2 regions of the Pseudoalteromonas sp. SCSIO 43088 genome follow, and region 1 is predicted to be linked to the other one. Evidence: predicted binding sites of a transcription regulator. Region 1 holds the regulator's gene; the other holds the start of a gene.
What was found. Region 1 encodes MetJ, which represses methionine synthesis genes. Its sites were predicted from a motif close to TAGACGTCTAGACGTCTA; they were not measured.
Positions count from the first base shown of each region.

Region 2: a site for MetJ is predicted at 1,013-1,030, ahead of J8Z28_RS13765 (methylenetetrahydrofolate reductase). Genes of this name have one in related genera too.

Region 1 covers NZ_CP072675.1:516,676-524,527, forward strand. The annotation lists gene priA (primosomal protein N') at 1-1, opposite strand, end outside; gene rpmE (50S ribosomal protein L31) at 235-450, shown strand; gene J8Z28_RS02470 (malic enzyme-like NAD(P)-binding protein) at 986-2,227, shown strand; gene metJ (met regulon transcriptional regulator MetJ) at 2,321-2,641, opposite strand; gene metB (cystathionine gamma-synthase) at 2,866-4,125, shown strand; gene metL (bifunctional aspartate kinase/homoserine dehydrogenase II) at 4,130-6,475, shown strand; gene J8Z28_RS02490 (penicillin-binding protein 1A) at 6,560-7,852, opposite strand, start outside.
Region 2 covers NZ_CP072675.1:2,981,498-2,989,349, forward strand. The annotation lists gene J8Z28_RS13760 (M16 family metallopeptidase) at 1-828, opposite strand, end outside; gene J8Z28_RS13765 (methylenetetrahydrofolate reductase) at 1,076-2,032, shown strand; gene J8Z28_RS13770 (sensor domain-containing diguanylate cyclase) at 2,029-2,997, opposite strand; gene J8Z28_RS13775 (DEAD/DEAH box helicase) at 3,046-4,281, opposite strand; gene J8Z28_RS13780 (DUF3581 domain-containing protein) at 4,377-5,078, opposite strand; partial or broken gene J8Z28_RS13785 (DUF3019 domain-containing protein) at 5,718-6,017, shown strand; gene J8Z28_RS13790 (response regulator transcription factor) at 6,017-6,706, shown strand; gene J8Z28_RS13795 (ATP-binding protein) at 6,703-7,852, shown strand, end outside.

The DNA of each region.
Region 1 (7,852 bases):
TAACAACTCAACTGAAACAAAGATAGAAAGATAATGTACTAAAATTACTGTTAAAAACCTACCAACAAATACTGAACAACAGCCCACTTGATTATTTTTTTAGCGAAAGATGCATTTAAAGCTTGTCGCAAGGTCACTTGAGCTATAAAATACGCGGCCTATTAATTGTATTAACTGCGTATGGTGCCAAACTTCGGGTTTGGAGAGCGATACGGCCTTAACTAGAGGTTCCCTATGAAAGAAGGTATTCACCCTAAGTACGAAGCTATCACTGCAACTTGTTCATGTGGTAACAAATTCGAAACTAGCTCAACTCTTTGTAAAGACATCCACTTAGACGTATGTTCTGAGTGTCACCCGTTTTACACTGGTAAGCAAAAGATTTTAGACACTGGCGGCCGTGTTGATCGTTTCAACAAGCGCTTTGGTGCACTTAGCAGCAAGAAGTAATCTCTGCTGTTTAGTTAAAAAAAGCACCTTAGGGTGCTTTTTTTATGCCTAAAATTCACAAAACTCATTATTAACGCTGCTACTTACTTATCATCTTCACTTATGTATCTTGCATAACTATTTCTGGTTGTTATGCCCATTATGTCGCTAATTTTGCAGACAAAGTGCCATCCCTTGGCTATATTCTTTTTTGTATAAACTTTCATAAAAGTTATTAAAAATAATAAATTTAAATAACTTTGTGAGTAAATGCTGTGAACTTCGTTGAAATGGCTATTTTGGACTAATTTCGGCTAATTGCAGTGTACGTGCGTATAAAATACAAAAACACGTGCTTAAAAGGTCATAAATAGGTGAATTTTTATGTCTGATTAATCGCAACTATGCGCAGAAACTGTTGGGAAATCCTTTAAAATTAAGCGATATAGCATATAACAGGATAGACCTGATAATACTTGGAATTTTTATACATTACAGGTATCGTACTGATGCAAGCTCTCTCACTTTTTAACTTTTTGCAGGATACTATCGCGTTATGTCAGATTTTCGTGAACAAGCATTACATTACCACGCTCACCCCGTTCCAGGTAAAATTAGTGTTGAACTAACCAAGCCAGCCGAAACGGTTAACGATCTCGCTTTAGCTTATAGCCCTGGTGTGGCTGAACCCGTCCGTGAAATTGCTGCTGATCCAGCAAATGCCTATAAATACACAGGCAAAGGTAACATGGTTGCAGTTATTTCAAACGGTACCGCAATTTTAGGTTTAGGTAACTTAGGTCCGCTTGCATCAAAACCTGTAATGGAAGGTAAAGCGTTACTATTCAAACGTTTTGCTGGTCTTGATTCAATTGATATTGAAGTTAAACACCGCACAACAGAAGATTTCATTAATACGGTTGCTAACATCGCTGATACGTTTGGTGGTATCAACCTTGAAGATATTAAAGCGCCTGAGTGTTTTGAAATCGAAAAAGCGCTTATTGAGCGCTGTGATATTCCAGTTTTCCACGATGACCAACATGGTACAGCTATTGTGACTGCTGCTGGTATGCTTAACGCTCTTGAAGTGCAAGGTAAAGATATCGAAGATGCTATCATCGTATGTTTAGGTGCCGGTGCCGCTGCTGTTGCTTGTATGGAGCTTTTAATTAAGTGTGGCGCACTGCGTGAACACATTTATATGCTTGACCGTAAAGGTGTGATCCATACACGTCGTGATGACTTAAACGAGTATAAGCAATTATTTGCTAACAATACGGATAAGCGTACATTACAAGATGTAATTGCTGATGCTGATGTATTCGTTGGTGTATCAGGTCCTAACCTGTTAACTGCAGATGATCTTAAGCTGATGGCAGATAAGCCAGTCGTGTTTGCATGTTCAAACCCAGATCCTGAGATTGCTCCAGAAGTTGCACACAGTGCGCGTAACGATTTAATTATGGCAACGGGTCGTTCTGATTTCCCTAACCAAGTAAATAACGTGCTTTGTTTCCCATTCATTTTCCGTGGTGCGTTAGATGTTCGTGCAACGGCAATTAATGATGAAATGAAAATTGCTGCAGTTCATGCTATTCGTGGTATCGCGAAAGAGCCTGTACCAAGTGAAGTATTAAAAGCGGCTGGCGTTGAGTCACTTGAGTTTGGTGCCGAGTACATCATTCCTAAGCCTATGGATCCGCGTTTATTACCACGTATTGCACGTGCTGTTGCTGAAGCGGCAGTAGAGTCGGGTGTGGCGCAAATCGACATGCCAGAAGATTACATGCGTTAAATTTAATTAGTTATAACGCGCAATAAAAAACTCAGCCTAGGCTGAGTTTTTTTATATCTGCGATTATCGGCGGTGATCCGATGGCCGAAATACTTATTCTGAATCAAGCACTGGGATATCTAATCCCATTTCTTGCATAATTCTTTTAACTTCTTCAGGTACCTTTTCAGGGTTGTCTTTACGTAGGTCGTCATCATTTGGTAATGGTTGACCTGTAAAAGCATGTAAGAAAGCTTCACACAATAACTCACTGTTCGTCGCATGACGCAGGTTATTGATCTGGCGGCGTGTACGCTCGTCAGTTAATACTTTTAATACGTTAAGTGGGATCGATACGGTAATCTTTTTTACTTGTTCTGATTTTTTACCGTGTTCTGCATATGGGTGAATGTATTCACCGTTCCATTTAGCCATAAGTTGTTTCGTTGCCTCGGTTGTCAGTGATTTACGCCTTATTCACAGCGCAAGATGCGGAAATTCTATCTCTTTAAAAAAGATAGTCAAATACTAGTTATTTAGCCATCTAGTGGTGTAAATGTATAAACTTCTATGTGTAAGCCATAAATGCTTTGACTTCTCATATTTGATCATCTAACCTTTTAGACGTCTAAACATCCAATTTAAGAATAGGTGATGAAATGAGCGAAAAAAATAAAGCGACGATTGCTGTTCGTCACGGCATCGAAGCCGATAAACATCATGGTGCGGTTGTACCACCAATTTACTTATCAACCACCTATTCGTTTGCTGATTTTGATACTAAGCGCCAGTATGACTATGGTCGTAGCGGTAATCCAAATCGCGATATCTTAGCTGAAACCTTAGCTGAGCTTGAAGGTGGTGCTAGAGGTATTATAACTGCAACAGGTATGTCTGCTGTGCATTTAGCCACTCAGCTATTAAACAGTGACGATACGTTAGTGATCCCACATGACTGTTATGGCGGTAGTTACCGTTTATTCACCTCGCTTGAAAAACGTGGCCTGTTAAAACTAAAAGTTTTGGATTTAACTAAATCTGAAAATCTCCAAGAAATTTTAGCGATTAAACCTAAGTTGATTTGGATTGAAACGCCAAGTAACCCAATCTTGCGTTTAACAGATATTAAAGCAATCACTAGCATTGCTAAGCAGTGCGGTGCTTTGGTTGCGGCTGACAACACCTTCTTATCACCTGCATTACAAAACCCAATTGAGTTTGGTGTTGATATTGTTGTGCACTCAACCACTAAATACATCAATGGTCACTCTGATGTAGTGGGCGGTGTAGTGATAGCTGCAACGCAAGAGCTAGGCGATGAGCTTGCTTGGTGGGCGAATAATATCGGTATTACTGGTGCACCATTTGACAGCTACTTAACGCTTCGTGGTTTACGTACTTTGAATGTACGTTTAAAGCAGCACCAAGAAAATGCCTTTGCCATTGCTGAGTATTTAGAGAGTTCACCTTATGTAAGCCAAGTTTACTACCCAGGCCTTGCTTCTCACCCACAACATGAGCTTGCTAAAGCACAGCAACGTGGTTTTGGTGGCATGGTGAGCTTTGATATTAAAGGCGACATTAACGATGCTGCTGCGTTTTTAACTAGTCTTAAAGATTTTAGCCTTGCTGAGTCGCTAGGTGGGGTAGAAAGCTTGATTTGTCACCCTGCAACAATGACCCACGCAGGCATGGAGCCTAAAGCGCGCCTTGAAGCCGGTGTGGGCGATACGCTGATCCGTATTTCTGTAGGTATTGAAGACGTAAAAGATCTCATTGCAGATTTAGACCGTGTTTTCAATTTAGTAAAACCAGGTCAAGGCCAGCAAGTTACAAAAGCTGAAGCTAAGCAAGCACAGCAAGATACACAACAAAACGCGTCATTTAAGTTAACGCCAGCACATACGGCATTGTGGTAGAAAAATGGTAAATATTGTTCATAAATTTGGTGGCTCAAGCTTAAGCTCGGCAGATCGTTATCATGCGGTAGCGAACATCGTTCTTGCGAATACTGAGCAGGGCGATTGCGTCGTTGTGTCGGCATCGGGTAAAACAACCGATACCCTGGTAAAGCTTTGGCAAAGTTACCAGCAGCAAGATAGCCAAGCTGTTAGCGATATTCTATTGCTTATTGATAACAATCAACGTGCGCTTATTGAGCAGCTACTTATAGGGCAGAATAAACAACAGGCGTTGGCACAGTTAAAAGATGAACTTGCTGTATTAAATGAATTAATTAGTCAGCAGCAGTTACTTGAAGCACCTTTACTTGCTCATGGTGAAGTGTGGTCGGCGCGTTTATTGGCCGCTTACCTAAGTCAGTTAGGTGTTGATGCGCAAGATGTTGATGCAAGACAGCTGTTTACTCTAAATGATGGTCAGCTTTTACATCAAAAAAACCAACAGCAATGCAGTGATGCGATTAGCAGAAAACATATCAACGTAGTAACGGGTTTTATAGCTGCAGATTGCCAAGGTAATACGGTGACATTAGGCCGCAATGGCAGTGATTACAGTGCCACCTTGTTAGCGAGTTATACTTTTGCTAAGCAAGTGTCTATATGGACAGACACACAAGGGGTATTTAGTACTGACCCTCGGAAAGTTAAAAATGCGGTTAAGTACGCCAAGGTATGCCGCGAGCAAGCTAACCTATTAGCGCGTTTAGGTAACCCAGTATTGCATGCAAAAACCTTGTCGCCGTTAAAAGACTCAGAAATCAAACTGGTGGTAAGAAGTAGCTTTGATTGCGATGCAACGCCAACCGAAGTAGTAAAAGAAGGCTACAGTAAAGCAAAGCGTTTTATTACTACCTTAGATAACATCGATTTATTACGGGTTGATAAACTAAGCAGTGGTGAAGTCGGTGAACTTAGTCAGTTAATTCAACACAGCCTGCACCACTTTACTAAAGATGGCGATACTTACTTATTAGTGCCAGGTCAAAGCACTCACCAAGTTGTAAGCCACTTAGCGGGCCGTGCAAATATTGTCGAGTCTAATTTAAGTGGTTGTGCAGTGGTTGCACCAACGGCAGATGTAATTGCGCTGACAGAGCAAGCAACAGCGCTTTTAAAAGAGCAAAGCATTCATCCGCGTTTTGTACAACAAGACGATAACTATGTGTTGATCTTAAACGATCAGGCAATTGACAGTGATGTTTTAACTCTTCTACATGACAAGCTGGTAAACAAAGGTCAAGAGTTGGCCATTATCGTTGCTGGCCTTGGTAATGTAGGCGAAGTGTTTTTATCGCAACTACAAGCTCAGTTTGCTCGTTTATCTGCTCAGTACAAAGTAAAAGTAGTAGCTCTTTTACGCTCTAAACAAATGCTTTTTAGTGCTAGTGGTTTAAATACCGAAACATGGCAAGAACAGTGGCACAATGAAGCGCAAAGCTACGACAAAGCTGAGTTATTAGCACGTATCAATGAGCTAGATTATGAGCACAAAGTGGTGATTGATATCACTGCCAGTGAGGCTTTTAGTCAGTTGTATCCTGATTTTGTAGAACTTAACTGTCATTTGATCAGTGCAAACAAATATGCGGGCACTGCAGAAAATAGCTGGTATCAAAACCTACGCACTAATTTGGCTGAGCGAAACTTGTTGTGGCGTTATAACACAAGTGTGGGCGCAGGTTTGCCGATTAACTTTGCTTTAGCTGATTTGCAAAATAGCGGAGACAGCATTAACCGTATTGAAGGGGTATTCTCGGGTACTTTATCGTGGTTATGTAGCAGTTATGATGGCAGCGTGCCGTTTTCAGATTTAGTGCTTCAAGCTCAGCAAATGGGCTATACAGAGCCAGATCCTCGTGAAGACTTATCTGGCCGTGATATGCAGCGTAAACTACTGATTTTAGCGCGTGATCTAGGCCTTGATTTAGAGCTAGATGATATTGCTTTGACACCACTTATGCCTGAACAGCTTGCAGCAGGTAGCTGGCAAGATTTTCTTGTAAACAAACAGCTACTCGATGAATTCATGACAGAAAAAGCAGCGCAAGCTGCAGCTGAAGATAAAGTAGTGCGCTATACCGGTGCTATTACACTCGTTGATGGTAAGGTTCAGGCTCAAGTCGGTTTAGTCAATGTTGGCAAAGATGATGTATTAGCAAGCCTTAAACCGGGCGATAACATCTTTGTGATCAATTCGCAGTGGTATACAGATAATGCATTAGTGATCCAAGGCCCGGGAGCGGGTAAAGAAGTCACTGCCGCTGGGGTTCATTCAGACCTGTATTGGCTGGTAAATAACCTAAAATAATTTTGCTGATCTTAGTTTAAATAGCTAAGCAAAAAGCGCCCAGAAGGGCGCTTTTTTATTGTTTCAAAATAGCAATTCACTTATTTAGAACAACTCTTCCTCTGTGCTGAGCTTTTCTTCAAATACGTCTGTTGGTTGATCAAGTACGTACTTGGTTGGTGCTGTGCCTTTAATGAAGTACTCAAAACGGCTGGTGTAGTCATTCTTATGGCTTAAAAGACCTGTTGCTAAGTCGATACGAACCGATACCAAACCTTCAGGAAACTCAATAGGTGCTTCTGGCGTGCCATCGAGGGCTGCACGCATAAAGTCGACCCATGCAGGTTGCGCGGTTTTAGCACCTGATTCTGCACCAGAGATTTGTGATTTATCGAGGTTACTATTGTAGGTCGAACGGCCAAGGGCTTTTCCAGGGTTATCAAAACCAACCCATACCGAGGTCATCACATTGCGGTTAAAGCCACTGAACCAGGTATCAACCGAATCATTGGTAGTACCTGTTTTACCTGCTAGATCACGACGGTCAAGCGCCTGTGCACGCCAGCCTGTACCACTCCAGCCTGTTTTGTGAGTCCAGCTACCACCACCCCAAATTGCACTGTGCATAGCTTGCGAAATTAAGAATGCATTTTGCTTTGAAATGATACGCGGTGCACAACGTGGCGTGCTCAAACTTTGTGCTTGATCCAATTGGTTATCATCTAATGATGCAAACTCTGGTGTAACAACTTGCTCTGGTTCATCACAGGCCAGTTCTGGCTCTGCTTTGAATAACACATTACCAGCAGAATCCTGAATTTCAGAAATAAAGTAAGGGGTAATTAAGTGGCCGCCATTGGCGAAAGTACTCATCCCGCGAGCTAGTTCAAGAGGAGTGATTGAGGCACTACCTAGGGCCAATGACTCGCTACGGTTAATATCACTATTTAAAAAACCAAACTTAAGTAAGTGATCTGCAGTACGTTCAAGACCTACACCACGTAGTAAACGGACAGAAATTACGTTTTTCGATTGAGCGAGTGCACGGCGAATTCGGATAGGGCCATTGTAAACCGCCGGGCTATTCTTAGGGCGCCATGCTACACCTTGGCTTTTATCCCATTGATTAATTGGTGCATCGTTAAGAATTGAAGCGAGTGTGTAGCCGTTTTCAAGTGCTGCTGAATAAATAAATGGCTTGATGTTTGAACCAACCTGGCGTTTTGCTTGAACTGCGCGATTGTATTGGCTTTGTTCAAAGCTGTAACCACCGACAATGGCTTTAATACGACCATCTTGTGGGTCAAGTGAAACAAGTGCGCTCGATGCTTCTGGCACTTGGCTAAGAATGTAGCTTTCATCTGCATTTTTACGCAGCCAAATTTGCGCTCCCGCTGA
Region 2 (7,852 bases), 1.4 Mb from region 1:
TGCGGCTTGTTGCTTTGGTTCAACAGGGATATCTGCTTGGTAATCGCCTTTTTTCCAATTACCCCAATGCTTTTTCACCATTGCCATGGTTTCTTGTGGATCAACATCACCTACGATGACTAAAGATACATACTCAGGCTTATAAAATTTAGCGAAAAACTCTTTACCATAGGCCATTTGATCAGGCATGGCTTCAATGTCTTCGAAAAAGCCCATGGTGGTGTGCTTATAGGTATGCTTTTCGAATGCTTCGTTACGAACCGCAGAAAGTAACTTACGAATTGGGCTAGCATTATTCTTTAAATACTCACCTTTTACAGTCAGCGCTTCAGTACGGAACTGCTCTTCGCTGTAAGTCAGGTTTTGGAAAATATCAGCTTCAATTTCGAGCACTTTATCTAAGTGCTCTTTTGAGAAGTTTAAGTGATAGTTAGTGTAATCGTTAGTCGTATACGCGCGATTATCAACACCTGAGTTTTTTAAAATATCTGAATACACATCTTGTGGGAATTTTTCAGAGCCTTTAAACATCATATGCTCAAAGAAGTGTGCAAAACCGGTTTTACCTGCTTCAACCTCATTACGTGAACCAACCGATACTGGAATTTGCAGTGACACAACATCAGGGTAATCTGTTTTAACGACCATCACGCGAAGGCCATTCTCAAGCTCTTCTAATAGATAATCTTGGCTAAATACACGGTTATCATCTTGGCTTACTTGCTGCTCAATTTCGACTTCTTTAACCATAGTTGACTGTGAGTTACTTGCGCAGCCACTTAAAGCAAGTGTTACAGCAACACTGGTTGCTAATAATCTAAATTTCATAATGTTCCCTTGTTAGTTATTTTTCTCATAATCATTGCTGCTTGATTATGCATCAAAGCGCCTGAAAATATGAGGGTCAGAGCAATAATTTATGTAAACAGGTGTGTCAATTTTGCGAAACGCTCAGCTTTAAACTTGAGTAAAATTCATAGTCATTGAAAAACTTTCAAGAAAAAAATCTATCTAGACGTCTAAATGGCTGCTATATTATTTGTCATAGACATTAGCACGAGCTGGAATGAGGATTATGGCTTTATCATTACAAGAGAAAATTGAAGACACCAATCAAGGCGTCTACCTAATTGGTACCACACCACCAAAGTCAGGTACTGATAAAGCACAGCTTGAGACCATTGCTCAGAAGCTACTTGGTCGTTTACACGAAATTGAATACGATGGTGTAATCATCTACGACATTCAAGATGAAAGTAGCCGTATTGCAAACCCGCGTCCTTTTCCGTTTAAAGAAACGGTAGATCCCCGTGAATACAGTCAGTTACTACGTAGCTTGTCGCAACTTGATGTGATCACTTATAAAAGTGTTGCCCAGCGTGGAGAAGCAGAGTTTACCGAGTGGTTAAACGAAACACGTAACGACTTTGAACTAAAAAACTTAGTGTTAGTGGGTAGTCCATCATCTCATGGCGATATCAAATTAAGCCTACCTGATGCATATAAAACGCTGGCAAAACAGAACAATGATGTATTTTTAGGTGGCGTTACTATTGCAGAGCGTCATGCCAGCAAACGCAATGAACATGAGCGTTTAGTTGAAAAAACAGCACAAGGTTGTAAGTTTTTCATCTCGCAAGCGGTTTACAATGCTCAAGCAACGATTGATTTGATCACTAGCTATGCGCGTAGCTGTAAAGCACAAGGCACAACACCAAAACGCATTATTCTAACGTTTACCCCTTGTGGTGGTGAAAAAACCTTAGAGTTTATGGAATGGTTAGGTATCTCAGTACCAGAAGCAACTAAGTACCGTATGTTAGATTCGGCAAATACATTGAGTGAATCAGTGCGTATTTGCCGTGAGAATCTCGACTTAATTTTACAAAGCTGCGCACATTTAGATGTACCGCTAGGTTTAAATATTGAGAGCTTAACCAATCGTAAAGAAGAAATTGATGCGTCAATTAACCTTTATCGTTTACTTAAAGCAACCATGGAATTAAACCTAGCTGAGAAGCAAATAGCTTAACGTGCAGCCTTAGAGGCTTGCTTTTTCTCATACATGTCTTCATCTGCTCGTTTTAATAGCTCAGCAAAGTTTTCTTTTGGCTGAGCTATTACCCCTGAACCAATACTTAAGCTCGTGACAGGAATGCCCCTCTTCTCTAAATTCACTTGGAAAGTGGTGTTTAGCTTATCAGCGATGCTGTCTACGCAATCACCGGGCTGAACTTGCAATAACGCAATAAACTCATCACCCCCTAAGCGGCCGATAATATCGGTTTCACGTAGGCATTCTTTCATCGTGTCAGCTAAACAAATCAGTGCGAGATCGCCCACTTCATGGCCATACGTATCATTGAGTGGTTTAAAGCTATTTATATCGATAAATAAACAACTAATATCAAAACCAAGACGTTTCGATATATTTAATTTATGTTGGCAAAGCAGATCTATTGCACGGCGGTTATAAATATTAGTGAGTGAATCGAGCATGGCAATTTCACGCATCTGCGTAAAGTTGTCTAACAGTGCAAGGTCATCTTCAACCATATCGCGAAGCTGCTCGATTAGTTCTAAAAAGCTCTGTTGATAATGGGTTTGTTTAAAATCCATAACACAAAAGGTGCCAAACGGATCACCACTTGGCCAGCTAATTGGCACCCCAAGATAAGACTCAAAACCATCTTTTACCAGTGGGCTGTCATCCCATTGACTATCTTGACTGGCGTGATCAACATAAAGCGGTGCCATGTCACGCAGTACTTTTTTGCAGAAGATATTATCGTCGGCGCTTAATTCAGCCCCGGCATCATAGGGATTTTCTTGTTGCTCACTGGAGACGATAATACGATAGACATCATCTGTTTTATGAACGATGAAGCCTGCGGGAGCAGAAAACAACTCGGTCATGAGATCAATTGTTTTCTGCCACTTTTCTAAGGAGAACTGTTTATCAGCGCGGCGGAACGTCCATTTATTCTCTTCTAACATACTAAACTCTCAACTTTAGCCGGAGGATAGTATAAATATATGCCAGATTTAGGAACGTCTCCTACTTTTTTGCCCTAAAATACGTTTTTTATCACGAGAGCGGCGTGCCTTATTCGTATTTTTACGAACTTGCTTTGGCTCTTTGGTTAAATCAGGCTCATACCCTGGTAACCACTGCGGCGTGAGCCTTGTGTCGAGTAAGATATCTATTTCGTCCAATAGCCACTGCTCATCGATGCTAACCAGCGACATCGCCATCCCTTTCTCGCCAGCACGCCCTGTTCGACCAATACGGTGTACGTAGTCCTCAGCCACATAAGGCAACTCATAGTTAATCACATACTTGAGTGAGGCAATATCAAGACCTCGGGCAGCAACATCTGTCGCAACCAGTACTCTTGTCGCACCTGATTTAAAATTTTGCAGTGCTTTATCACGCGCACCTTGGCTTTTATCGCCATGAATAGATTCGGTTTTTAAGCCGTCTTTACACATTTCTTTAGCAAGCACATCGGCGGTTTGTTTAGTACGAGTGAATATCAGTACTTGCTGCCAATTTTTCATGCCAATCATGTGTGATACCAGCTCGCGTTTACGGTCTTCATCAACCGCATATACTAGCTGCTCAACTTCAACCGCTGCTGAGTTGCGTTTATTCACTTCAACTAATTTAGGATCATTTAATAACTGCTTACTGAGTTTAAAGATGCTGTCGTCAAATGTGGCTGAAAAAAGTAAAGTTTGGCGCTCTTTTGGCACATGGCGCAAGATGCGTTTAATTTCGTCAATAAAGCCCATATCAAGCATGCGATCAGCTTCATCGAATACCAAGGCGTTAATGCTGGAAAGTTTAATACTGCCTTTGATCACATGATCAAGTAAACGCCCTGGTGTTGCCACTACAATCTGCGCCCCTTTTATGGCTTTAATTTGTGGGCCAATACTAGCACCGCCATAAGCCAGTGCTGCTTTTATTTCAGTATGCGCTGCATAACGCTCTACACTTGCAAATACTTGCTGAGCGAGCTCACGGGTCGGCGTTAAAATTAGGACTTTAACGGCATCAGGGAGTACTTCAGCAGATAACAAATTATGCAGTAGTGGTAAAACAAACGCGGCGGTTTTGCCCGTTCCCGTCTGTGCACTGCCCATTACATCTGCACCCGCTAAAATAAGTGGGATTGTTTGCGCTTGAATTGCTGTGGGGGTGTGATAATTCTCTTCTTGCAAGGCTGTTAGCAATGCAGGGTCAAGATTTAATTCTGAAAAGGTCGCTACTGACATAGTCTGAAGTACATTTGGCTATAAAAGCGCTATTGTACGCGGAACATCAGCAACAAAAAAGGCGCAATGAGCGCCCTTTGTAGCAATTGTAAAGATTACGCTGGTTTAAGTGATTCTTTACGTTGATTATAAAAACTAATTAGGTCATCAACTGTTGCTTGGCAATAATCACGAATGCCAGACACAAGCATGTGTTTTTCACCCGACCCTACTTTTTCGCCATTTTCTAACAGGTTGAAGCGAAGCGTGATTTTGCCGCGTTTGCCAGTAAACTCAAAATCAGGCTCAGCAAATTGTAATTCAGGTGCGCTGATATCAAGGCGATCAAGGTTAATCAGCATTGATTCGTAAATCACCATTGGGCGGGCTGGGTTGATCATCACATCCTGCTTCCCCATCAATGGAATAATCACGTGCGGGAAAGTCGTGCCAGAGAACTCAACATAGTTTTTGATTAAGCTATTTGTTAACTCAGGACATTGGCTAATAGCCCCTTCTCGTTTCACTTTTAGCATGACTTTTTCGCCATCGGTGATCGCAAACTCATCAGCCCCTTCAGGGAAAGTCAGCTTTGAATTTTCATCAACCATGCCTGCAAACGTGAATTCCATTTTTTCACTGATGCCATAGCGGTTTAAAACCAGCGAAAAAAGTAAATCGCCCGGCACACAAAACTTTTTGGCATCTTTATCATGTAAAGGATTGAAATCATCAGCCACTAACTTGGCAAAACGACAGCCTTGCTCACGTGAGATAGAAACGTAATCAGCATGTTGCTGATAATAAGGACTTAACATAATTGTTCACTGCTTAAACTACTTATAACCTGACTATACTACCAGATAAAATGAAAATAGAGGTCGAATCTGTTAATTATTAATCACGCGCTCAGCATATGTTTAAATGCATGAGCTAAAATAGTGGTTTTGATAGGCTAAATTTAAATTGTATCAATTTGTACGAAACAATTAACAAATAACGCAGAATAGTAAAGACTAAGGCCCAACTAAATTTAGTGAAAAACTATTAGCTAAAACTAAATATAAATTCAGTTTCCCTTTTAAAACAACAAGCTAACTTTAGAATATAAAGAAAATACGCCAATAGGTTGAAATTACTGGCTTTGCATAGCACCTATTTGTAGCTATAACGATAAATGAGGTATGATAGACACGCTTTTTTATCGTGTAATCGCCACTCATAGGCTGCATAAATAATAATTATAATAAACGGCAAAAAAATGAGTACTCAAAGTGAGTTGGGCAGGTTACATCAGCTTTCGATGGTTATTGTTACTTTGAAGAAAAGACTTCTAAAAAACAGAGACTTGGTTAAATGATAAACCGATTTAGTTGGCTATTACTGTTTTTTTGTCTTTGCTTTTCGTCGCTTTGTTTAAGCGATGACAGTCCCGAGCAACCTTTTTTAAAGTCTCACCCACCGTGTGTGTGACAGATGCAAAACAAAAAGCCTGTGAGTTTAATATACAGATTCATTTTCGTGTTGCTCCCTTTAAAGAACTTTGTTTAGAAATAACTCAGCGTCCTCAGTATACGCAGTGTTACAAACAAGGTGGTTTAATTATCGAGAAATTAACGGTTAAGACTGAGCATCCGCTTACAGTGAAATTAATTGATCCATTGAGCAATCAAGTTGTTAAGCAACAACTACTGTCAATAGCAAGCTATGAAGCTAAAGATTACCGAATAAAACGGCGCTTTGGCTGGAGTTTATAATGCAGCATATTTTTTTAATTGAAGATGATGTGAAATTAGCAAGCTTAATACAAACGTTTTTGTTAAAGCATGGCTATACCATAGATGTATTTAATACTGCCGAGGCGTACCGTAGCAGTGAAATCACCTTCATGCCTTCACTGATCATCTGTGATGTGATGCTACCGGATGGCAATGGCTTTGAGCTAATTTCTCAATTGAAAGAAAAGTACAGTTGCCCTGTTATTTTTCTAACGGCACTGGATTCTGTGCAATCACAAATTAAGGGCTTAAACCTAGGTGCTTACGACTACCTTGTAAAACCCATTAAGCCTGAACTGTTACTCGCCAAAGTTAAAACGATTATCGCCCACACTGTTGGCCAAGATAACTTTTCGCACCAAATTGATATTTTGCGTATCGATAGTAAAAAACGCGATATCTATTTTCATAACACAGCATTGAATCTCAATGAAAGTGAATTTGAGATCATTGCCTACCTTGCGAAAAACACCCCTGAACCGGTTTCTCGTGAGGTATTATTCAAGCATGTTATTGGCCGTGAGTATGACGGACTTGACCGAGCGATTGATTTAAAAATTAGCCGTTTACGTAAAAAGCTTAAAGAAACCATTAGCGAGCAAAAAGAAACGCTAGATATCAAGTCTGTACGAGGTAAAGGATACAGCTTGGATATTTCAAAAATATGAAGCAACAATTTTTTAAGCTGTACTTAATTATCACGGTAAGCTTAATTGCCTTAGTTTTAGCTTTTGGCCAGCTTTATAATCAGTTTTTTTCTGAGCACATACCGAGTGTGCAAATAAGTGTTGCTGAACTTGCTCAAATAGCTGAGCAAAAAGAAACGAGGATCAGCTCCTTTAACCAAAACGAGCTTGTTTTACCTGATTCATTACAAGCTAAATTCGATAAAGATGGCATTATCAGCGTCACCGAAAACAATCAGCAGTATATATACCTCAAAGGCAATAACGGCAGCATCCAAAAAGTTGGCCCCATTTCTTTGATTTCGCAAGCCAAAACTGACTGGCTTGCTTTTTTTGCCTTTTACTTTTTACTTGGTTCGATGATCTTATTATTCATTCGCCCAGTATTTCGCGATTTGAGCTTATTACAACGCGCAGCTCATCGCTTTAGTAAAAAACCGCAACGCATAGAGCTTGATATAAAACCAAATTCATCTATTGCGCCATTAGCCAGCACCTTCACTCATATGTCTGAGCGCATCAATAAGTTTGTTCAGCTACATAATGACTTATCGCGTATTATTTCTCATGAAATTCGCACTCCCCTTACCCGTATGCGATTTGCTTTGTCGATTGCCGATTTGGAATCTCAAGAAAGTAGCCAAATAGAACGCGATATCGATGAGATTGAATTACGTCTAGAGCAGTACTTATCGTTCGCTCGCTTAGAGCACCAACAAAGTGTGTTTAATCAGGAGAAAGTTAACTTAGCTAAACTGATCAACACAGAAATTGCTAAATTTGATTTATACAAAGAACTCAAATTCATTCCTGCGCTTGAAGTAGACACAGCCTATTGCGAAGCAAGCTTTATGGCAATCGCGGTACAAAACTTACTGATCAACGCCACAAAATACGCAAAACACTCTATCCATATAAGTAGCACAGAACAAGCGGGCTATTACAGTATAAGCATTACAGACGATGGACCTGGCTTACCAATTAATGCGGATGCGTTAATTGAGCCTTTTAAACAAGGTGAAGGAGATAAACTAGCGAGTGGTTATGGATTAGGACTTTATATTGTGTATCGTATTGCCAGTTGGCATGGCGGTAAAATTAGCTTGGCTAACAGTTCGCAAACAGGCG